2 regions of the Mesorhizobium sp. AD1-1 genome follow, and region 2 is predicted to be linked to the other one. Evidence: predicted binding sites of a transcription regulator. Region 2 holds the regulator's gene; the other holds the start of a gene.
The links. Region 2 encodes PhoB, which activates phosphate uptake and scavenging genes when phosphate is short. Its sites were predicted from a motif close to TGTCATNNANCTGTCAT; they were not measured.
Positions count from the first base shown of each region.

Region 1 (3,414 bases), on a different contig from region 2:
ACCGGCCCTGCGGCATGCCAGGCCAGCCGGTTGACAGCGCCGCGTCGGGCGACCTGCGCGACACGCGGCCGCCGCGACTGCTCCCAAACAGCAAGCGCGGCCAGCGGGTCCGTAGGGGAGGCGTAGACGGCGTCGGCAAGCGTCGCTGCATCCTCGATCGCCATGGCCGCACCTTGCGCCGCGAATGGGGTCATCGCATGCGCGGCGTCGCCGATCAGCGCCATGCCGTTCGGTGTTGTCCAGGGCTGTTGCGGGTCGACAGTGTGGATCGGCCACGCGGTCCACGGGCCGGCCTGCTCGACCAGACGGGCAAGTTCTGCCGCGGTGCCGGCAAGAGCTCGGGTCAGGATCCCGGCGTCGGCGTTGCCGGACCAGCCTTCGGCAATGCGGTCGCCCCTGGTGAAGGCCGCGAGATTGAAGGCCGCACCCTTGCTGACGGGATAGGCCACCATATGGAAGCCGGGATGCAGGAAGGTGGTGACGCAGTCCCTGGCGCCGATGGCGGCAAAGCTCTGCCCCGCGGCGCTATCAGCCGCGATGGTCGCGCGCCAGGCCAGTTCGCCGGAGAAATGGTTTCTTGGCGAAGCCGACCCCTTGGCCGAGTCGACAAGTGCGCGCACCGACGACCAGACGCCATCGGCCCCGACCAGCAGGAAGCCCTCCGCCTCGATGGTCTTGCCGTCGATCTCGGCCGTCGCCGTGATGCCATGCGGGCCGGAGGCAACGTCGCCGATGCGCGCGCCGGTGGTGAGATGGATATCCGGCACCTCGGCAACGCGCGCGGTCAATGCGCTCTGCAGATCGGCCCTGTGCGCGACGAGATAGGGTGCTTGCCAGCGGGTTTCGGCGGCTTGCCCCAGCGGCACGCGCGCCAGTTCGCGCAAGGTCGCGGCCTTCTTCAACACCACGGCTTGCGGCCGCACAGCTGCCGGCAGCAGCCGGTCGAGCACGCCAAGCTGGCGAAGGATGCGCGTCGCGTTTGGAGAGAGCTGGATGCCGGCGCCGGCAGCTTCCAGGCGCTGCGCCTGTTCGAACACCCGAACCGCGTAGCCGCGCGAGGCGAATGCAAGGGCTGCGGTCAATCCGGCGACACCGGCCCCGGCGACGACAATTTGCCGGGAACGCGTGTCGTTCATCGGGCTGGTCGCGAAAGTCTCAGGCGGCCTGTTCGATGTAGATGCATCCGGCCGGCAGCGTTTCCGTCGCCTTCAGCTTCGGCGAATAGCGGTAGAGCGTCGAGCAATAGGGACAGACTTTTTCATTGTCGTCGCCCATGTCCAGAAACACATGCGGGTGGTCGAAAGGCGGATTGGCGCCCGTGCACATGAATTCCTTCACCCCGATGTCGATTGCCGGATAGCCCGCATCGTTCTGAAAATGGGGAATGGAACCGCCTGCCATCGTCGTCTCCTTAACGCAGTCTCGTCTGCATCTGGATCATATCAGACCTCTTTGCAAGTTCGATGAAATCAAACTGTCGCAAAAGCCTGTCAGAGGATAAGTTAAGCCGGTTAACCCATGACCCGAAAACCGATTTCGGTTTTCGGGAGGGACCATGGGTCGCTAGAGTGACTGGCTAGCCGGCTTGAGCGGGTGTGGAAGAGCGGGAATCATGAACGAACTGAAGCCGGTGCAGAACGAATTCGTGGATGTCGAGGTGGCTCGCCCGGAAGGCGGCAACCCTGACCGGTTTGTCAACCGCGAGTTTTCCTGGCTGCAGTTCAACCGGCGCGTTCTCGAGGAATCGCTGAACCTTAATCACCCGCTGCTGGAGCGCGTCCGCTTCCTGTCGATCTCGGCCGCCAATCTCGACGAGTTCTTCATGGTCCGTGTCGCCGGTCTTGCCGGCCAGGTGCGCGAGGGCATCACGCTGAAGAGCCCCGACGGCCGCACCCCCGAACAGCAGCTCGAACAGCTGCTGCGTGAGGTCGAGCGGCTGCAGGAAGACCAGCAGAAGAGCCTTTCGGCGCTCACCGTGCTGCTCAACAAGGAAGGCATCGAGAGCATCACCCGCGATGCGCTGACCAAGGACGAGAAAATCTGGCTGGAAGACCATTTCCAGGAACAGGTTTTCCCGGTGCTGACCCCGCTGTCGATCGACCCGGCGCATCCGTTCCCGTTCATCCCCAATCTCGGCTTCTCGATGGCGCTGCAATTGCGCCATCGCAAGAATGGCGAGGAGATGAGCGCGCTGCTGCGCCTGCCGGTGGCGCTGAAGCGCTTCATCCGTCTGCCGGACCGCAAGCATCATGTCCGCTTCATCCCGCTGGAAGAGGCTGTCGGCCTGTATATCGGCAAGCTCTTCCCCGGCTACGAGGTCAAGGGCTCCGGCACGTTCCGCATCATCCGTGACAGCGATATCGAGGTCGAGGAGGAGTCCGAGGACCTCGTGCGCCTGTTCGAAACGGCGCTGAAGCGGCGTCGGCGCGGATCGGTGATCCGCATCGAATTCGACAGGCTGATGCCTGGCGAATTGCGCGATTTCGTCGCCGGCGAGCTTGGCGTGTCGTCGAGCCGCATCAGCGTCTTGACCGGTCCATTGGCGCTCAGCCAGATTTCCGAGATCGTCGCCGTTCCCCGCGACGACCTGAAATTCACGCCCTACAATCCGCGTTTTCCCGAGCGCATCCGCGAGCATGGCGGCGATTGTTTCGCCGCCATCCGCGAGAAGGACATCGTCGTCCATCACCCCTACGAATCCTTCGATGTGGTGGTGCAGTTCCTGCGCCAGGCAATGGCCGATCCGGAAGTGGTGGCGATCAAGCAGACGCTTTACCGCACCTCCAACGACAGTCCGATCGTGCGCGCGCTGGTCGACGCGGCCGAGGCCGGCAAGTCGGTCACCGCACTGGTCGAGCTCAAGGCGCGTTTCGACGAGGAAGCCAACATCCGCTGGGCGCGCGACCTGGAGCGGGCCGGCGTGCAGGTGGTGTTCGGCTTTCTCGAACTGAAGACGCATGCGAAAATGTCGCTGGTGGTGCGGCGCGAGGACGGCAAGCTGCGCAATTACGTGCATCTTGGCACCGGCAACTACCACCCGGTCACCGCGCGCATCTACACCGATCTGTCCTTCTTCACCACAGATCCGACGATTGCGCGCGATGTCGCCCAGCTGTTCAATTTCATCACCGGCTATGCCGAGCCGACGGACGAAATGCGGTTGGCGATCTCGCCGTTCACGCTGAGAAGCCGCATCCTGAAGCACATTGCCGACGAGATTGCCTACGCGGTGCAAGGCAAACCGGCGCGCATCTGGATGAAGATGAACGCCCTCGTCGATCCGATCATCATCGACGCGCTCTACGATGCCAGCCGCGCCGGCGTCGAGATCGACCTTGTCGTGCGCGGCATCTGCTGCCTGCGGCCGCAGGTTCCTGGCCTGTCGGAAAACATCCGCGTAAAATCGATCGTCGG
Region 1 is NZ_JAIUGP010000006.1:243,204-246,617, reverse strand. Features, by position in the region: gene LB519_RS14515 (FAD-dependent monooxygenase) at 1-1,136, opposite strand, end outside; gene LB519_RS14510 (zinc-finger domain-containing protein) at 1,156-1,401, opposite strand; gene LB519_RS14505 (RNA degradosome polyphosphate kinase) at 1,613-3,414, shown strand, end outside.
Region 1: LB519_RS14505 (RNA degradosome polyphosphate kinase) is a predicted target of PhoB. The motif match lies at 1,465-1,481, and genes of this name have one in related genera.

Region 2 (3,414 bases):
CGCGATCGTGCTTCGGCGTCGGTTCGAGCGGCGCTGGTAGAAAAAAGGCATTTTGGTATGAACATCATGACCGAACAGTCCCTTGAAAACGCAGTGGGCGACAAGATGAAGTCGAACGAAGTGATCAAAATGCGCGGCGACAAGGTCGGCGTGTTCTACGGCGAGAAGCAGGCGCTGTTCGACGTCGATCTCGACGTCCGCCTGAACCAGGTGACGGCGCTGATCGGCCCCTCCGGCTGCGGCAAGTCCACCTTCCTGCGCTGCCTCAATCGCATGAACGACACCATCGATTCAGCACGGGTAACCGGCAAGATAACGCTCGACGAAGAGGACATCTACGACAAGAACATCGATGTCGTCGAACTCAGGGCGCGCGTCGGCATGGTGTTCCAGAAACCCAATCCGTTCCCAAAGTCGATCTACGAGAACGTCGCCTATGGGCCGCGCATCCACGGATTGGCCAAGCGCAAGGCCGACATGGATCAGATCGTCGAGTCCAGCCTGAAGAAGGCGGCGATCTGGAACGAGGTCAAGGACCGTTTGCAGGAACCTGGCACGGGTCTTTCCGGTGGCCAGCAGCAGCGCCTGTGCATTGCACGCGCCATCGCCGTGTCGCCCGAGGTGATCCTGATGGACGAACCGTGTTCGGCGCTCGACCCGATCGCCACCGCTCGCGTCGAGGAACTTATCGACGAACTGCGTCAGAACTATACGATCGTCATCGTCACCCATTCGATGCAGCAGGCAGCGCGCGTGTCGCAGCGCACCGCGATGTTCCATCTTGGCTATCTGGTCGAGGAGGGCGCCACCGACAAGATGTTCACCACCCCCGACGACAAACGCACCCAGGACTACATCACCGGCCGGTTCGGCTGATCTCTGGCATATGAGGGACGAAGATCATGGGTGAACATACCGTCGCATCTTTCGATGAGGATCTGGAGCAGATCAGCCAGCTGATCCGCGACATGGGCGATCTCGCCCGCTCGATGGTCGGTGGCTCGACCAGGGCTTTGCTCAATTCGGACAATGCGCTGGCGCAGCGGGTGGTTTCCGACGACGCCATCATGGATGCACGCCAGCGCGAGCTGGACGATCGTGCCATCACGCTGATCGCCAAGCGCCAGCCAATGGCCAACGATCTGCGTGCGGTAGTCGGTTCGATCCGCATGGCCGGCGACCTCGAGCGCATCGGCGACCTTGCCAAGAACATCGCCAAGCGCGTCGGCACTGTCGGGCTGAGCGTCACGCCGCACGACCTTTCGCATTCGATCGACGCGATGGCGCAGCTGGTGCTGATCCAGGTGCAGGGGGTCGTCGACGAGTATGCCGCCGCTGACGCGGCAGCGCTTGCCACGCTCCGAAACAATGATGAACGCATCGACGTCAAATACACATCGGTGTTCCGCGAACTTCTGACCTACATGATGGAAGATCCGCGCAACATCACGGCGTGCACGCACCTGTTGTTTTGCGCCAAGAACCTCGAGCGGATCGGCGACCACGTGACCAACATCGCCGAAAATGCCTATTATGTTTTGACCGGCACGCAGTTGCCAGCCAACCGTCCGAAGCAGGACGAGACGGCAATGTCCGCGCCAGCGGCATGACAGGGGTGACCAGCCGATGATCGCGCCACGCATCATGGTGGTGGAGGATGAGGAGCCGCTAGGCGTGCTGCTCCGCTACAATCTCGAATCCGAAGGTTACCAGGTCGAGGTGGTGACGCGCGGCGACGAGGCCGAAATCCGGCTGCAGGAGAACGTTCCAGACCTTCTGGTGCTCGACTGGATGGTGCCTGCGGTTTCCGGTATCGAACTCTGCCGCCGGCTAAGGATGCGTCCCGAGACCGAGCGGCTGCCGATCATCATGCTGACCGCGCGAGGCGAGGAAAGCGACCGCGTGCGCGGCCTCTCGACCGGTGCCGACGACTATCTGGTCAAGCCTTTCTCGACGCCGGAGTTCATGGCCAGGGTCAAGGCGCTGCTGCGCCGGGCCAAGCCGGAAGTGCTGTCCAGCGTGCTCAAGGTCGGCGATATCGTGCTCGATCGCGAATCGCACCGTGTCTATCGCAAGAAGAGCGAGATCCGGCTCGGGCCGACGGAATTCCGCCTGCTTGAATTCATGATGCGCCATCCAGGCCGCGTGTTCTCGCGCAGCCAACTGCTCGACAATGTCTGGGGCGAGACGATCTACATCGACGAACGCACGGTCGATGTGCATGTCGGCCGGCTGCGCAAGGCGGTCAACAACGGCCGTATGCCCGATGTCATCCGCACCATCCGTGGGGCGGGTTACGCCATTCGCGAGGACTGAACTCCCTCGTTTGAACTCACGCCACGTTCTTGCCGCCGAGACCGGATCTCGCCTGCACGCCCGGCGCAAAAATCTCCTGATCGACGAAGATCAGCGCCCGCATGGCGCAGCCTTCGCGGATCAGCGGCAGTTCGTTCGGCTCGGTGTCGAAGGAAATCGACTTGGAATGCTGGCCGCCGGCGGTCTGGGCAATCGCTTGCCGCAATGCCGGCTCGATCAGGTCGAAGGCGGCGGCGCTGACGCCGACCATGGCGACCGGCGCCGGATCGATCAGCGCAAACAGGCTGCCGAGGCCGTAGCCGAGCGCTTCGCCGGCCTTGCGATAGGCTTCCCGTTCGGGCCCGTCCCTTTCGCGGGCGGCAGCAGCCAGGGCGCGCATGTCGGCGTCGCTGACATCGGCGACGGGCTCTGCATCCTCGCCCATCTGCCGCGCGTTGCGCCAGATGGCATAATTGCCGGCATAGGCTTCGACGCAGCCGCGCCGTCCGCAGCGACACAGCGCCCCGTTCGGCCGATGAATCATGTGGCCGAATTCGCCGCCCGAGGAATGGGTGCCGGTGAACAATTCGCCCTTCAGCACCAGCCCCATGCCGATGCCGTGCGACAAAAGGATAGCGATGAAATCGTCGCGGTAACGATCGGGGTCGCGCCAGCGCAGCGCCACCGCCATCATGTTGCAATCGTTCTCCATAATGGCTGGGATGCCGAACTCCTCTTCGAATATGTCGGCGAAGGCGATGTCGGTGTGCGGCGTGATCGGCGACCACAGCATGGCGCGGGCACGGGTGTCGGTGATGCCCTGGACGGCCAGCGCGATACGAGCGATGCTGCGCACGTCCAGGTCGGGATCTTCCAGGCGGCGCCGCACGATTGCCGTGCACTCACCGATCAGCGAGTCGCGCGACATCGTCAGCGTGTCGAGCCGACGCTGTTCCTCGGATATTACCTGGCCGGCATAGTCGATGACGGCGACCGAGAGGAAGTTCAGCGACAGCACCACGGTCATTACCGCGGCCGCTTCCGGATTGAGGCTGAGGCCGACCTGCGGACGGCCGCGTTTGAGCGAGCCGGCCTCGCTCGGCTTGCTTTCGGTCAGGA
Region 2 is NZ_JAIUGP010000005.1:72,572-75,985, forward strand. Features, by position in the region: gene pstA (phosphate ABC transporter permease PstA) at 1-40, shown strand, start outside; gene pstB (phosphate ABC transporter ATP-binding protein PstB) at 58-876, shown strand; gene phoU (phosphate signaling complex protein PhoU) at 903-1,610, shown strand; gene phoB (phosphate regulon transcriptional regulator PhoB) at 1,627-2,316, shown strand; gene LB519_RS11955 (ROK family protein) at 2,333-3,414, opposite strand, start outside.